DNA from 3 places in the Zooshikella sp. RANM57 genome. Region 2 is predicted to be linked to each of the others. Evidence: predicted binding sites of a transcription regulator. Region 2 holds the regulator's gene; each other region holds the start of a gene.
What was found. Region 2 encodes FNR, which switches genes on or off when oxygen is low (the NO sensors DNR and NnrR bind a similar motif). Its sites were predicted from a motif close to TTGATNTANATCAA; they were not measured.
Positions count from the first base shown of each region.

Region 1: the regulator FNR is predicted to act here: its motif matches at 1,135-1,148, upstream of ACQ96U_RS20250 (Hsp20/alpha crystallin family protein).
Region 3: the regulator FNR is predicted to act here: its motif matches at 1,872-1,885, upstream of ACQ96U_RS17915 (TIGR01212 family radical SAM protein).

Region 1 is NZ_JBOIUB010000011.1:47,888-53,371, forward strand. Features, by position in the region: gene ACQ96U_RS20245 (acyl-CoA dehydrogenase C-terminal domain-containing protein) at 1-827, opposite strand, end outside; gene ACQ96U_RS20250 (Hsp20/alpha crystallin family protein) at 1,247-1,693, shown strand; gene ACQ96U_RS20255 (hypothetical protein) at 1,905-2,147, shown strand; gene ACQ96U_RS20260 (acyl-CoA dehydrogenase C-terminal domain-containing protein) at 2,265-4,067, opposite strand; gene ACQ96U_RS20265 (putative metalloprotease CJM1_0395 family protein) at 4,497-5,330, opposite strand; gene ACQ96U_RS20270 (flagellar basal body rod C-terminal domain-containing protein) at 5,368-5,484, opposite strand, start outside.
Region 2 is NZ_JBOIUB010000003.1:266,073-271,556, forward strand. Features, by position in the region: gene ACQ96U_RS08520 (heavy metal translocating P-type ATPase) at 1-71, shown strand, start outside; gene ccoS (cbb3-type cytochrome oxidase assembly protein CcoS) at 91-288, shown strand; gene ACQ96U_RS08530 (sulfite exporter TauE/SafE family protein) at 281-1,009, shown strand; gene hemN (oxygen-independent coproporphyrinogen III oxidase) at 1,120-2,502, shown strand; gene fnr (fumarate/nitrate reduction transcriptional regulator Fnr) at 2,618-3,379, shown strand; gene ACQ96U_RS08545 (adenine phosphoribosyltransferase) at 3,400-3,933, shown strand; gene ACQ96U_RS08550 (hypothetical protein) at 4,385-4,879, shown strand; gene ACQ96U_RS08555 (glycerate kinase) at 4,917-5,484, shown strand, end outside.
Region 3 is NZ_JBOIUB010000008.1:275,327-280,810, reverse strand. Features, by position in the region: gene ACQ96U_RS17925 (Mor transcription activator family protein) at 38-409, shown strand; gene ACQ96U_RS17920 (hypothetical protein) at 592-858, shown strand; gene ACQ96U_RS17915 (TIGR01212 family radical SAM protein) at 901-1,803, opposite strand; gene ACQ96U_RS17910 (polynucleotide kinase-phosphatase) at 2,130-4,712, shown strand; gene ACQ96U_RS17905 (3' terminal RNA ribose 2'-O-methyltransferase Hen1) at 4,732-5,484, shown strand, end outside.

The DNA of each region.
Region 1 (5,484 bases), on a different contig from region 2:
CCACGAGAGTCATCAAAGTTAAGGACACAAGTGGCAGAAGCCTTAATGCCCATTTTATGTTCAACAGAACCACAATTAACCTGGTTAAACTCACCTAGCGAACCATCTTCATTCACCCAAATTTTGGGAACAATAAACATTGATATGCCTCTTGAACCTTCAGGGGCATCAGGTAGTTTTGCTAACACTAAATGAATGATATTTTCGGTCAGGTCATGCTCGCCACCTGTAATAAATATTTTGCTCCCTGTAATCGAGTACGTTCCATCCGCATTAGGCTCAGCTTTAGTTCGAATAATACCCAGGTCAGAACCAGCATGTGCCTCAGTTAGGCACATTGAACCCGCCCACTCACCTGAATACATCTTGGGTAAAAACTGTTGTTTAAGCTTATTATCTGCATGTGAGTCTATGGCTAAACAAGCACCGACGGTTAACACCAAATATAAAGCGAGTGAGTTATTTGCCCCATAAAGCATTTCCTCAAAATGGACAGACAACATCTTTGGCATTCCCATTCCACCAAATTCAGGATTACCAGTAATGCCTAACCACCCTCCTTCAGCAATGGTTTGATATGCTTCTTTAAAACCTTTTGGTGTTACAACCTGACCATCTTGCCAGGCTACACCTTGGCTATCACCAGACTGGTTAAGTGGAGCCAGTAATCCACCCGCTATCTTATTGCCTTCTTCCAAAATGGCTTCAGCAATATCACTATCAACCTGCTCCTTTAACGCAGGCCAAGAATGCCACTTCTCCTGACATTTAAAGACATCATTTAGCAAAAAACGAATATCATTTAAGGGTGCATTATATTCAGCCATGATGGCACCTCAGCAAAGTTTATAATTGAATATTTTTTATGTAGGCTTCTACGGTTCACCTGAATATGAACCACTATACATTTTATGTAGTGTTTTATTGATGCTTAACATCAAATAATAATTAGAGAAAAACTCTAATCCCACACAACTAACAATCCTTTAAATACTAATATCTCACTTTATAACTATCATACCTTATAAACATTTTTATTGTATCTGTCACAATATGACTATTAAGTATTATTAATAGCTCGAATACCTTACGAGAAACCATCTACGCCCCCCTGCTATATCGGTAAAAATTTGCATGATATTTATCAATATACTTTTAACAATTTTCCAATACAGTATCGTTTACGAAACAGAGTCAATACTCAACAATAATCATACCGTTACGTTATTTCATGGAGGAATAAAACATGAGTATGGTTCCGTGGAATCCCTTCAGTGAACTTGAAACTCTTCTGGATCGATATCAACGTCTATCAGGTAAATCGACCCAAAGTCCCGGTGGCCGAGAAGCAATGAAAGTGAATGATTGGTCACCTGCGGTTGATATTAGTGAAACCGCTGAAGAATACCTTATTAAAGCAGAGTTACCTGAAATCAAAAAAGAAGACGTTAAAGTCGCTGTCGAAGAAGGTGTATTAACAATTCAAGGTGAGAGAAGATACGAGTCAGAGGATAAAAACCGTAAACATCACCGTGTTGAACGTTTTTATGGCAGTTTTGCTCGCAGCTTTCACCTTCCAGAAGATACTGACACAAATGCTATTCGTGCTGAGTTTACTGATGGTATGCTCAACTTACATTTACCCAAAATGGAAAAACCCACTTCGCGCTCAGTAGAAATTGATATTAACTAATCGCTAACCTTGTCGGGAGCTTGTCAAGCAAGAGCTCCCGACATCAATATTTTTTTCAAAATCTTAATTCAGAACCACCCGCTTGCTTTATCGTTATCAGATTAACGATTAATTCCGTTCACCATTATTCCCTGACATTCTTTGTAAAACCAAGATTTATGAATTATTTTTAACTGTTAATTTACAGAAAAAATAGCAAAAATTAAATCTTATGCATTTATGGCTTCTTATTGTCATTCACAGCTTTAATATTCTACTTGAAAGCCAAACTGAGCAGCATGACTTTGTTTGTCAGCGTCTCTATAAAAGCCAAGTAATCAAAAAGCAGCTCGTTTCAGTTATCTGGCTCATTGCCTCTTTCTTTATTATTAACTGTCCTCTGTTGCCAATGGTCATCATCATTGCTCTAAGTGCGACATTCTTAGGCTTTATGATTTTGGATGAAACCAAATAAAAGGATACCTATAAAAAAAAGCCCGCTTAAAGCGGGCCAGGTAAAGGAGCTGTATGAAAATTACCAAACCAGAAACAATACACTTCACTTTGAATTTATAGCCTATAAATCGAAAATTTACTCTACACCAAACTCATCTTCAGCCATTTCCATTAAGTTATCCGCACCTGACAATAAGGCTGCTTTGTGCATTTGGGTACGAGGCAAAATCCGCTTAAAGTAAAAACGTGCTGTTTTGACTTTGGCGGTGTAATAACTTTCTTCTGTGGTTCCAGCGTTTAACTTTTCCAAAGCCACTCTTGCCATATCCGCCCAGAAATAAGCCAAACAGGCGTAACCTGAATACATTAAATAATCAACGGCTGCCGCCCCTACTTCATCCCGGTTTTGCATCGCCGCCATACCTACTTTCAGAGTGATATCCCCCCACTCCTTATTAAGTTCGGCCAAGGGCTCAACAAATTCCTGTAAAGCTTCTACATCTGTATTAGCTTGACAGAATTTATGGACAACTTTAGTAAAACGCTTCAAAGCTTCACCTTGAGTCATCAGCACTTTACGTCCAAGCAGGTCCAGCGCCTGAATACCGGTTGTTCCTTCATATAACAAGGCAATTCGACAATCACGAACATTTTGTTCCATGCCCCATTCACGGATATAGCCATGACCACCATAAACTTGAAGACCTAAGTTAGCCGCTTCAAAACCAACTTCTGTCATAAACGCTTTCGCTATAGGGGTGATAAAAGAAAGCAGCTGCTCTGCGTCATTTCGTGCTTCTGTATCAGGTGAAAGCTTAGCAATATCAACTAATTTCGCGGCATAATAAGCAAGTGCTCGATTACCTTCCGCAAATGATTTAATCGTCATAATCATACGACGAATGTCAGGGTGAACGATGATGGGATCAGCAGGTTTATCAGGTGCTTTAGGACCAGATAAAGAACGCATTTGCAGACGGTCTTTGGCATAAGTTAAAGCACCCTGAAATGCTACTTCAGTATGCGCCAAACCTTGTAGACCTGTTCCCAAACGAGCAGTATTCATAAAGGTAAACATGCAGTTTAAACCTTTATTCGCAGGACCAATCAGATAACCAGTAGCTTCATCAAAATTCATAACACAGGTTGAGTTTCCATGAATACCCATTTTGTGTTCTAAAGAGCCACATTGCACTGCATTACGCTCACCTGGCTCACCTTGTCCATTAGGTAACCACTTAGGCACGATAAACAATGAAATGCCTTTGGTACCGGCAGGTGCATCAGGTAAACGTGCAAGAACGATATGAACAATATTATCGGCTAAATCATGCTCACCCGCTGAAATAAATATTTTGGTACCAGAAATACGATAGGAGCCGTCGGCATTAGGATCCGCTTTACAACGAAGTAAACCAAGATCTGAACCACAGTGAGGCTCAGTTAGGCACATGGTTCCTGTCCACTCGCCAGAAATCAGCTTAGTCAAATACACTTGCTTTTGGTCTTCTGTACCATGTGCAGAAAGCGTATTCATTGCTCCATGGCTTAAGCCAGGATACATGCCCCATGACCAATTAGCCTCACCGACCATTTCACTCAGAACCAGACCCAAGGACTCTGGTAAACCTTGACCACCATACTCTGGCTCATGAGCTAATGAAGGCCAACCACCTTCTACATATTGCTTATAGGCTTCTTTGAATCCAGAAGGCGTAGTTACGCCATCCGTAGACCACTTACAACCTTCTTCATCTCCAGTAAGATTTAAGGGGGCTAGAACTTGCTCACAAAACTTTGCCCCTTCTTCTAAGATGGCATTGACCATATCAGGTGTTGCTTCTTCACACCCTGGCATCGTTGCGTAATGCTCTGGATAATTCAACACTTCATCTCTAACGAAGCGAATATCGCGCAAAGGTGCTTTAAATTCTGGCATAGTGCTAACCCCTCACTCTGGTTTACTTCTTGTTTTTATTTGTTTTTACAAATTGATGTGCTGCTTTGTCTGTCCTGATTATTGCAACAAACTATATGCTCAGGAGGCTTTAACTGGTTGAAAATCGTACATTTAAAATAATAAAACAGTTGTTTGAAACATACGTTGGCTGGTTTCAGTTGTCAAGTTTAGGCAGCTCATATTTCCTGGTGTACTCATAAACAGTTTAGCTACACTTTCAAACTGTCGTTCGAATGAAATGTCATAGCGTCAAATTGCTTTAGAAAAAACTTATATAAAATAACTTAGCTTTTTCAAACGAGGATTAGAGAGGGGATAAAAAAGCGTTTTATAAAGAGACTTAAACAGAATTAGCCATAATCATGTTACAAAACACAAAAATTTTTTATGTACAATAAACAACCTTAATCAGGTAGATAAATCGATTCCCTTATCCACTTGACTCTTAATTAAGCCAAGCTCAATAAATTGCTCATAGACGGATAAATTTCGCCGATTTCTTTCCGCAAGCTGTGCCCTATTTGCGTCATCATCACTCTCTTCTTTTTTATCTTCTTCCTTCTCCTTATTTTCTTCTTTTACTAAAGTGCTTCTCTGCTCTTGGTTTGTTGTGAGCTGCTTTTCCTGGGTTGAAGCAAGCGCTTGTCTTGCCTGAAGTTCCAACTGTGAGGCTTTGGCCGCTACAATTCTATCCTGCGCTGAAGGTTCAGCAGGGGCTAAAGCGGCTCGGCGGATTTGCTGAGCTTTAGCAATCGTTGCTTCAGGGCTGCCAGGTACGGGCGAAATATCAATCGATACTTCTCCAGAAACAGCATAAGGCACTCCGTTAGGTCCTCTAATGAACTGAAATTGTGCTGCGCCCGCAAACTGGCCTCCTACAGCCTGATGAGCTTGCTCATGCGCTTTAACTTCCTGGTCACGCTGGGCTAACTGTTGAATTTCTTGCTGTTCCTGCTGCTGCTCTTGTTGAGAAGTATCCTGAGAGTTTGGCTGGTCTTGCTGTTGATCTTGATTAACTCGCAAGTTTCTAGCTTGAAGGGCTTGATCTCGATCCAGGGATTGTTGCTCTGCTACATTGGGCTGATTTTGGGTCGCAGTTCGGGGAGCAGTAGAATTAAGTTCTTCTACAGGCAAGAAAACAGAAGTTTGTACTCTTTCCTTTTCGATACTCTCTGCTGTCTTCACGGGTGCAATGACAGGTGGAGTTATGTTGTTTATCGAAAAGCTATTGTTTACCTGCATGCTTAAACTCCCTGACAAGTCAGTAATGAGTTAAAGCTCAGGCCGTTATATCAAGCAGTGTTCCTAGCATTTCATCCGCTACATTAACCACTTTTGCTGAAGCTTCAAACAAATGCTGACCTTCTTTAAGCTCAACAATGGATGTTGCTAGATC
Region 2 (5,484 bases):
CCAGCTGTCGACCCACACAAGACCTTCATACTCAGTCTTCTCAAATAACATCTCTGGAGACTGTGCTCTGACAAGAGAAACTATGTATTCATGGACATTATCTACTTACTGATTCCACTCGCCCTTGTTTTTGTTGCAGTTGCCGTTTGGGCATTCTTCTGGGCTGTTGATAATGGGCAGTATGATGATCTGGAAAGCCCAAGCCACAGTATTCTCTTTGATCAAGAGCCTTCATCAAAACAACCAACACCTTCTACGCAGCCATCAGAAAACAAAGCAAATGATTGATTTTAGTAGTTATGGCACGGCCTTTCTGTTGGGGTTATTAGGGGCAGGACACTGCCTTGGCATGTGTGGCGGCCTCATGGGAGCACTTACCCTTTCGACACCTTCAGGAAGTTTATCAAGCTTTTATCTTGTGCTTTTTAACCTAGGGCGAATTATTAGTTATACCCTTGCAGGTTTATTACTGGGTTCATTTGGCTGGGCTATCCAGTCACTGGGACTAGGAGCAGGCTTAAGAACATTAGCAGGCCTACTGTTAATTGCGATGGGGCTATACCTAGCCAATTGGTGGCGTGGATTGACCTACTTGGAAAAGGCAGGTGGACATCTTTGGCACTATGTTAGGCCGTTAACCCAAAAATTCATGCCTATTAAATCATTCAAACATGCGCTTATTCTTGGTGGACTATGGGGATGGTTACCGTGCGGATTAGTTTACAGCTCACTTACCTGGGCTGCAGCTACAGGGAATACTTGGAAAGCTGCGACCTTAATGGCGACCTTTGGGCTGGGAACATTACCCATTATGATTGCTTCAGGTTTATTTGCCCAGCAATTACATCGCCTGCTAAATAATCGTGGTATTCGCCAGCTACTCGGAATTTCTGTCATTCTTTTTGGCTGTTGGACCATACCAGGTCCTCATCAGGCTTGGCTCATGTCAATGACTCAATCATTATTACCCAATACTAACACCCCAGTTACACATCATATGTCGCATTAGTCGTTATAACGTGTGTCTAGCTAAATTGCGCTTGATGCACATCAAGACAAACCACACCAAACGTACATAAACTGGTCTCCTGAATATGATTAGGAGAGGCAACTTTAATTATGGTGCAAGCGCTTGAGTGGGACAGTCAATTGATTCACCGCTACGCAGTAAACGGTCCAAGGTACACGTCGTACCCAACAGCCGTTGAATTTACTGCACCATTTTCCGAAGTAGCCTATTTAAATGCAGCTAAACAAAGTAAGCAGTTAAATACGCCTCTTTCACTTTATTTTCACATTCCATTTTGCTCTAACATTTGCTACTACTGCGCTTGCAATAAGGTTATTACGAAGCAACGTAACCAAGCGGTGAGCTATATTAAAAACCTTATCCGTGAGATGCATTTTCATGCAGAATATTTTGGTCAACGAGAGGTAACACAACTACATTGGGGCGGTGGGACACCCACTTATTTAAGCTTGGAATTAATGCAACAGTTAATGGAGAAAACTAACGATTATTTCCAACTTGTAGATGATGCGAGTGCTGATTACTCAATAGAAATAGATCCAAGAGAAGCTGACTGGGCAACAATGGGCCATTTGCGCCAGTTAGGCTTCAATCGTATCAGCCTGGGGATTCAAGATTTTAATCCCATCGTACAACAGGCTGTAAACCGTGTTCAAACTGAAGAAGAAACATTAGCGGTCATTGATGCTGCACGAACCCTAAGCTTCAAATCCATCAATGTTGATTTGATTTATGGGTTGCCTCATCAAAACACTCAAAGCTTTTTGACTAGCCTGGATAAAGTCCTTGAGCTGGCACCAAACCGTCTATCAATCTTCAATTATGCACACCTCCCTGATCGGTTTAAACCTCAACGTCGTATCAATGAAAAGGACCTCCCATCACCCGCTGAAAAACTTTCCATTCTTAAGCACACTATTGAGCACCTTATTGATGCAGGTTATGTGTATATTGGGATGGATCACTTTGCACTACCAGAAGATGAATTGACAGAAGCAAAAGTCACAGGGCAGCTCCACCGTAACTTTCAAGGTTATACCACCCATAAAGAGTGCGACCTGCTGGGTTTTGGTTGCTCTGCTATTAGCCAGATTGGTAATACCTACTGGCAAAACCTGTCAAAATTGAATGAATACAGTCAGCAAGTAAGTCAAAATGTCTTCCCATTTCAACGTGGTTTTGTTTTATCGATAGAAGATCTTCTTCGTAGAGAGGTTATCAGTCAACTGATTTGCCACTTTGAGTTAAACATTCATCAAATAGAGCAACAGTTTGAAATTGATTTTAATAACCATTTTGCTTATGAGTTAGAAGCATTACAGTCAATGGCAGATGATGGCTTGCTTATCATTAATAAGGACAGCCTACTGGTACAACCTAAAGGTCAACTACTGATTCGTAATATATGTATGGTATTTGACCAATACTTGGCTGCAAATAATGAAGCAACGCGCTTTTCAAAAGTAATATGACTCCATCTTAGTAATTCCCGTTGGAGTTTTTAGTAGTTTCCCCTACAATAGCCTCTAATCAGATACTAGCATTAAACATATATGACGACGGAAGTTGATTAGAGGCCCTCACAGCATGACGTCGAAACCTACTGTAAAACAGTTCAATCAAGTGGCCTGTAAAGAGTGTGCATTGCAACCTCTTTGCCTGCCTATCGCTTTAAATACTGAAGACATTGATTTACTTGATAAAATTATTAAGCGGGGACGACCCTTGCGAAAGGGGGAGCACCTGTTTCTTGAAGGAGATAAATTTGCCTCCATTTACGCTGTCCGCTCTGGAGCACTAAAAACCTACACCTCAACCAATGATGGTGATGAACAAATTACTGGTTTTCACTTACCTAGTGAGTTAGTAGGAATGAGTGGTGTCGACAGCGATGCCTACCCTGTTTCCGCTCAAGCTATTGAAACAACAACGGTTTGTGAAATTCCTTTTGACCGCCTAGATGAACTTGCAGAATCTTTGCCTGAACTGCGTCGTCAACTAATGCGGATCATGAGCAAAGAGATTCGTGAGGATCAGCAAATGATGCTTTTATTAAGCAAGAAAAATGCTGATGAGCGTATTGCTACTTTCCTTGTCAACCTGGCAACACGCTTTAGACGCCGCGGATACTCATCGCAGTCTTTCCGACTTCCTATGTCTCGTAATGAAATGGGAAATTATTTGGGACTTGCCGTTGAAACTGTCAGCCGTGTTTTCACCCGTTTCCAAAAAAATGGCTTAATCGTCGCTAATGGTAAAGAAGTCAAAGTTGTTGACCCCATAAACTTGTGTTCTTTAGCAGGGGGTAAACCTGTTGAAGTTAAGAAAAATGGCAGCACTGACACCTAACAATAAGTAATCCGCTTTCTATGATTTTTGACGAATATTATATTAAGTCATTAATACGCAGTGTTAATGATTGGCCAGCGCCTGGTGTTGTCTTTCGGGATGTTACTCCCATCTTCCAATCCCCCAAAGCACACAGAATGGTTATAGATAGTCTGATCCAACGCTACGTAGACACTGAAGTTACCCATATTGCAGCACTTGATGCTCGTGGTTTTTTACCTGGTGCTGTTATTGCCTACGCGCTAAACAAGCCGTTAGTTTTACTTCGCAAGCAAGGCAAGCTCCCTGCCGAAACAGAAACAGAAACCTACGACTTAGAATATGGGCAAGCCACCATCGAGGTACAACGTGGAGTGCTAAATGAAAATGACTCCGTCCTGCTCATTGATGATTTGATTGCAACGGGTGGAACTCTACTTGCTGCAGCTACACTGATAAGGCGGTTAGGTGCCCACATATATGAAGCAGCCGCTATTATTGATTTACCAGACTTAGGTGGTAGCACAAAGCTACAAGATGCCAATATTCCAACGTTTACCCTCTGCGCGTTCTAGACTTTATCAATACAGCTTTCAACCAATAGTTCATTCTGCCAGGTTAACAACCTGGCAGAAGGCTGTTTTTCTGCATTAAATAGCTAAAATGCCATCACTCAAAACAAGTTTAACGTTACTCCTTACAAATCTTCATTTCCCCGTCATACTTTTGTCTTTAAAACAACATACATGTTTGAATAATTGACACCATCATTCAAAAGAGCCATAAAAAAAATAGCCTAAGTCGATTTGTATTATTAATAACTACGGCTATTTATGCTTTTTACATGGACTAAATACACTAACTCAACAAGTTACAGTGACTTTTGTAAAAAATAGGCTAGGTTAATGGGAAAGGTAATTATAAAAACAAGTGATTACTTTCCATAAACAGCCCTACCTGTAGATTGGTCAATATTATGCATGGCTTCCTATATAGATTTTAGGGCTGCGATAAGAGAGTGAGACCATGGGAATCTGTCCAGATGAACTTCGCCACTATGTAATTAAACCCACATTAGACTACATAGATATGTGGTCCCCTTTTGCAGAAAACCTTCTACTGGGGACTGCAGCTCAAGAAAGTGGATTAGGCTTTTACTTGAAGCGTCGGAAGCAGCGCTCATTAGGCATCTACTGCATTACACCCATGATGCATAAAAATATATGGGACCGTTACTTAGTTAAACACTCTGATTTAGCGAGTAAAATTCGCGGATTAGCCAGTCAACATGAGTTTCTTGCGAACCCACATGCTGAACTTGCTACTAATTTATCCTATGCAACAGCAATAGCTTGGTTAATTTATAAACGTAATCAAAACTTCATTGAGTCTGAACCCAGTAATATTTATATGCTAGCCAAATGTTGGCGACGTTTTTACCATGTAAGACCCCAAGCACATCTAGAATCATTTATACGGCACTATCAAACTTTAATTTTAAATAACAGTGAAGCAGCCTAGTTGTTTAGATATTCACTGCAATGACAGGGACCGAGCCATGCATATTTTAATTGCACCGGACTCATTTAAGGGATCGCTGACAGCCTTAGAAATATGTCAAACATGTACCTCCGCAATTCACTCAATAGCGCCTAATACTCAAATTACATCTTTTCCCCTTGCCGATGGTGGAGAAGGAACAGTTGATGCGTTTTTACATAATGCAGGCGGAGAAAAAATTAATCTGACGGTTACTGGCCCATTAAATCAACCAGTCGAAGCCTTTTATGGCATTCTGGCTGATAATAAAACAGCCATTATTGAGATGGCCAGTTGTGCTGGTTTACCTTTGCTTACAGCTGATCAGCAAAATCCACTCTCTACCACCACCAAAGGTGTTGGTGAGTTAATACTTAATGCCTTTGATAGACAATGTAATAAAATAATACTGGGGCTAGGTGGCAGTGCCACTCACGATGGAGGCGCGGGTGCTTTAAACGCGTTAGGATTTCGGTTTCTGGATGATCAACAGCAGCCTATCCCTCCAGGTGCTGAAGGTCTGCTGAAATTAGTTTCTATTAATAGCAGCAACGTAGACCCCAGAGTTGCAAATACAGAATTTATCA
Region 3 (5,484 bases), on a different contig from region 2:
TACATATTACAGAAGACTATCTTACTAGGAATAACAAATGAACACACAAAATATATACGAAACTGAACTACCAGGCTTTCTAAAAAGCGCTGCCACTATCATAGGACTAGATGCCACTCTTACGTTAGCACAACGTTTAGGAGGAGCCCGGGTTTACATACCTCATGATACAAGTCCTGATCACCCTATTTCACTGGCAATTGGCCATGAAAGCGCAAAACTTCTCAGTGAACATTTTTCAGGTGAAACTGTTGAGCTACCTCGTAAATCCATTTTTATACGCTCACGTAATGCACTGATTAAAAAATATCATGATGATGGTTATCCCATTGATAAACTAGCATTAACATTTGGTATTACACGGCGTCATGTCTACAATATTCTATTCGCAAGCCACAAAAAACACTAACCTCTTCCAGCCCTAAATCAATGTTGTCAGTCATGCTATGACTGACAACTAACATCATGCATGAAAAAATTGAAATTTTTCACCTACAAATCACTTTCAGTTTTGACTACTCTGCTAACGACTACACCTATAATGAAGTACTTAGGTATTAGCGAAAATTGTAAGACTATTTGGAGAAAAACATGCAGCCACATATTATACCGCATGGACACTGGCAGCTTGATAAAACCGTCAACATGACGCACATCATCAGTACCGTGACCGTTATTATTTCACTATTCGTTTGGGGGGGAACCATTGACAAGCGAATTGATCAAAATAGCCAAAATATCCAGCATATTACTGAGCTTATTGCGCTTGAAAAAAATAGAGTGAATGAAATCACAGAAGATATGAAAAATGATATTCGTTCACTGAACGATAAAACGGATCGGCTCATCCGTCCATAGCTTAATCCACTCAACTCAGTGTATTTCAAAAATGAAATAATATTAAATTAATCCACTACCTTGACCTCCTTTTTCATTGAGATGTTTAACAATTTGATTAATCACTGGCCAGCGATTATTACACCACTCTGGTGCTAATAAAGTTGGCCGCTTTGCCGTCGCGGATACGCGATGAAATACGATATCTTTCGGTGTTTGGCGGATCATTTCTGCGGCAATCGCTGCATATTCATCTGCAGTTAGTGTTGATAACAATCCATTTTTCCATTGTTTTGCCATTTGACTTCCCTTAACCACCATTAAAGGATGCAACTTTAATCCTTCGCAGCCTAAGTCAATCACTTTAGACAACGTATCAAAGCTCGTTTGTGCAGATTCACCTGGCAACCCCACGATCAAATGCGTACAAATATTAAGCTTATACTGTTGTATTCGTTTCACCGCGTCCACATAAGCGGCGAAATTATGTCCTCGATTAATGCGTATTAAAGTATCGTCATTTGCAGTTTGTAAGCCAAGCTCTAGCCAAACCTCATAACCTTGTTGTTGATAACTGGAAAGTAATGACAAAACACTTTCAGGCAGACAATCTGGACGTGTTCCAACACATAGGCCAACAATATTATTGCTCCGTAATGCTTCTTCATACATTTGCTGTAGCGCGGACACTTCAGCATAGGTATTCGTATAAGCTTGAAAATAGGCTAAATATTTTTTAGCTCGCACATTTACTTTTGCCGAGCTTAACTGTTCGCTTATGTTTTTATTGGTCTTTACTTCACTATTAAAGGAAGCATTATTACAAAATGTACAACCACCAATGCCCAAGGTGCCGTCACGGTTTGGACAGGTAAACCCGGCATGAATTGATAGTTTATGAACCTTCTCATTAAAACGCTGACGTAGATACTGGCCAAACGTATAAACGTACTGATCTAACTGCATGTAGTTTTTCCAAAGGCACCAAAGCCAAATAAAAAGACGCTATGATACAGAGAACCGTAAAATTTAGTTTGACCTAAAGCATTTTGAATAGACTATCTAAATAGGTAATATTTTATTTAACTAGATAGAATTAAGCTTATATTAAAGAGACCTAAAAACTAATAACTCATTGAATATCAATAAGTTACAAATATGGCATAGAATTAGCTGTATCATGCTTACACTTTTAACTGGCGACAATACTTTTACACAGTTAGTAATAGCACCTAACGTTCACAGAGTGGGTTAGGCCGTGCTCAAGATGTTTAATAAATGATAATTCGCTAATGACCACAATAATGACAGAAAAAGAAATACAAATACCTGAAGTTTCGTTAATTTTACTGGTAGGCACTTCAGGTGCAGGAAAAAGTACCTTTGCTCGCAAACATTTTTTATCGACAGAAATATTATCCTCAGATGTTTGCCGAGGCCTCGTCTCTGATGATGAAAATGCACAAGATGCCTCTGCAGATGCCTTTGATGTACTTCACCTCATTGCAGAGCGTAGATTACGTCGTGGACTGCTGACGGTAGTCGACGCTACAAACGTTCAAGAATCAGCGCGACGCTCTTTACTTCGAGTCGCTCGCAAACAGCATTGTTTTGCCCAGGCTATTGTTTTGGATATTGCTGAATCCACCTGTCTAGAACGTAACAAAACGCGTCCAGACCGTGATTTTGGTCCTCATGTTATTCGTAATCAAGCCCGTCAGTTGAGGCGTTCAATGCGCCAACTTAAACGGGAAGGTTTTTCACAGGTCCATATTTTAAAAAGTGAAGAAGAGATCAATCGGGTTAGTTTCAAACGCATTCCGCTGTGGACTGATAAACGAAACGAGACAGGTCCCTTTGACATTATTGGTGATATCCACGGTTGCTTTGATGAGTTAGTCACGCTCCTAACAAAGCTGGGATATCATGTGGATCAAAATACTGCAGATCCTGTTTATCCTTATTCAATTACTCCCCCCGCTCAACGCAAAGCTATTTTTGTCGGAGACCTTGTTGATCGTGGCCCAAAAAACCCTGAGGTTTTGCGCTTAGTCATGTCAATGGTTCACCAAGGACATGCGCTGTGTGTAAGTGGCAACCATGATGACAAGCTCAAACGTAAGCTGGAAGGCCGGCAAGTAAAAGTAAATCATGGTTTGGAGCAAACACTGGCCCAATTAGAAAACGAACCAGAAGCATTTATACAACAGGTTTCCAGCTTTTTAGATGGCTTAATAAGCCACTATGTACTGGACAATGGTCGTTTAGTGGCTGCTCACGCAGGCATGAAAGAACACTATCAAGGACGAGCCTCTGGGACTGTACGTGCTTTTGCCCTCTATGGTGAAACCACTGGAGAAACTGATGAGTATGGCTTACCTGTTCGTTATGAGTGGGCCAATGACTACCGGGGTAAAGCCCTTGTGGTCTATGGACACACCCCCACTATTGAGCCTGAGTTCTTCAATAATACGATCTGTATTGATACCGGATGTGTATTTGGTGGCAAGCTAACAGCGCTACGCTATCCGGAACGAGAGCTTGTCAGTGTTCCAGCGTCACAGGTTTATTACGAACCTTCTCGTCCTTTATTTGAAGAGCAAGATACACGCTCCCTTCAACATCGTCATGATGATGTACTGAACATCAGTGATGTACAGGGTAAGCGTTTTATTACCACTCCTCTGCGTAACAAAATTTGTATTGAAGAGCAGTACGCGGCTGCCGCGCTAGAAACCCTTAGCCGATTTACCATTAATCCTAAGTGGATAAACTACCTGCCCCCTACCATGTCACCAGCGCATGCGAGTGAAGAAGCTGAATTATTAGAGGATCCACAACAAGCGTTGGATTATTTCCAACAGATGGAAGTGGAAACTGTAATTTGCCAGGAAAAGCACATGGGATCGCGTGCGATTGTGCAAATTTGTAAAACACCCGATGTCTCTCGTCGGGTATTTGGTATTCAAAGTGAAGCTATTGGCTGTTGTTATACACGGACAGGACGGCGATTTTTTAATGATGACACTTTAGAGCAAGCATTTTTACTTGAGGTACAACAAGCCGTCACAGACGTAGGCCTGTGGGATACACTCAAGACTGACTGGTTGACCCTTGATTGTGAGCTGATGCCCTGGTCATTTAAAGCATCAGAATTAATCCGTCAGCAATATGCAGCCGTTGGTTGTGCAGGAAATAATGTTTTACCTGTTGCCAATCTGCTCCTTGAGCAAGCAGCATTAAGAGGTGTTGATTTAAATGACTTAAACCAACGCATTGCAACACACCATCAGCATATCAGTGGCTTTAGACAAGCTTATCAACAATATTGCTGGTCAGTAACTGAAGTGAATCAGCTAAAGCTGGCGCCTTTCCATATTATGGCCAGTGAAGGTGCAATGCATACCGATAAAAACCACCAATGGCACATGACGCATATCAGTGATCTGGCTAAAGCCAGTAAAGGCCTTATTCAAGCGACTGATTATCGTATTATTCATCCTGTAGAAGAACATGAATGCCAAGCAGTCAGCCAATGGTGGCAGAGCCTACTCGAAAAGGGATCAGAAGGTATTGTGATCAAACCCATGGACTTTGTCTGCCACACCAATGTGGGCTTAGCTCAACCTGCATTGAAAGTACGCGGCAAAGAGTATCTGCGTTTAATTTACGGTCCCAACTATGATGCACCTGAAAATTTAGCGCGTTTAAAAAAACGAGGATTAGGTAAAAAACGTCGTCTTGCAATTAAAGAGTTTTCATTAGGACTAGCAGCCTTACAACGCTTTGTGGGTCAAGAGCCTTTACGGCGTGTGCATGAATGTATTTTAGGTGTGATTGCATTGTCTGCAGAACCCGTTGACCCACGTTTATAAGCCTGTTGGAGCATTTACAATGTTATTAACCTTATCCTTACAAAATGATCCTGAAAACAATATTAATCCGACAGACTTGAGTTACCTGCTGCATAAGCATCCAGATCGTATCCACAGCTTTTCATTAAGTCACAGTACAGCGCATGTCTTCTATCCTCAGTATGATGAAAACCAATGCCAGGTCGCTCTTTTACTTGAGGTGGATGCTATTGGCTTAGTCCGGACATTTCGTGGACCGATGTCATCCAAACAGCTTACTCATTATTTAAATGATCGACCCTATACGGCTAATTCATTTATGAGTGTGGCCTTGGCTAGAGCCTTTCGTTCTGCCATAGGAGGTCGCTGCAAAGAACGTGAAGCGTTAGTGGACTGCAAACTTCCTTTAACAGTTCATATTCCGGTATTACCCTGTCGAGGAGGACAACCCGTTTTAGAAAAGTTGTTTTCTCCACTTGGTTATGAAATTTTTGCAGAACCCATTGCCCTCGATAATCAATTTTCAGAGTGGGGTCATAGTCATTATTATCAGGTCACATTAAAAAACAAATGTCGTTTAGTCGATTTACTCTCTCATTTGTATGTTTTAATGCCCGTGCTTGATAACGACAAACACTACTGGGTAAGTGCCGACGAAATTGAAAAATTATTATTACGCGGGGGTGATTGGTTAGCGCAACATCCCGCTAAAGAATTTATATCATTACGTTATTTAAAGCATAAAAAACATTATGCTCAAATTGCGTTAGCTGCATTGGCACCAGAACAAATT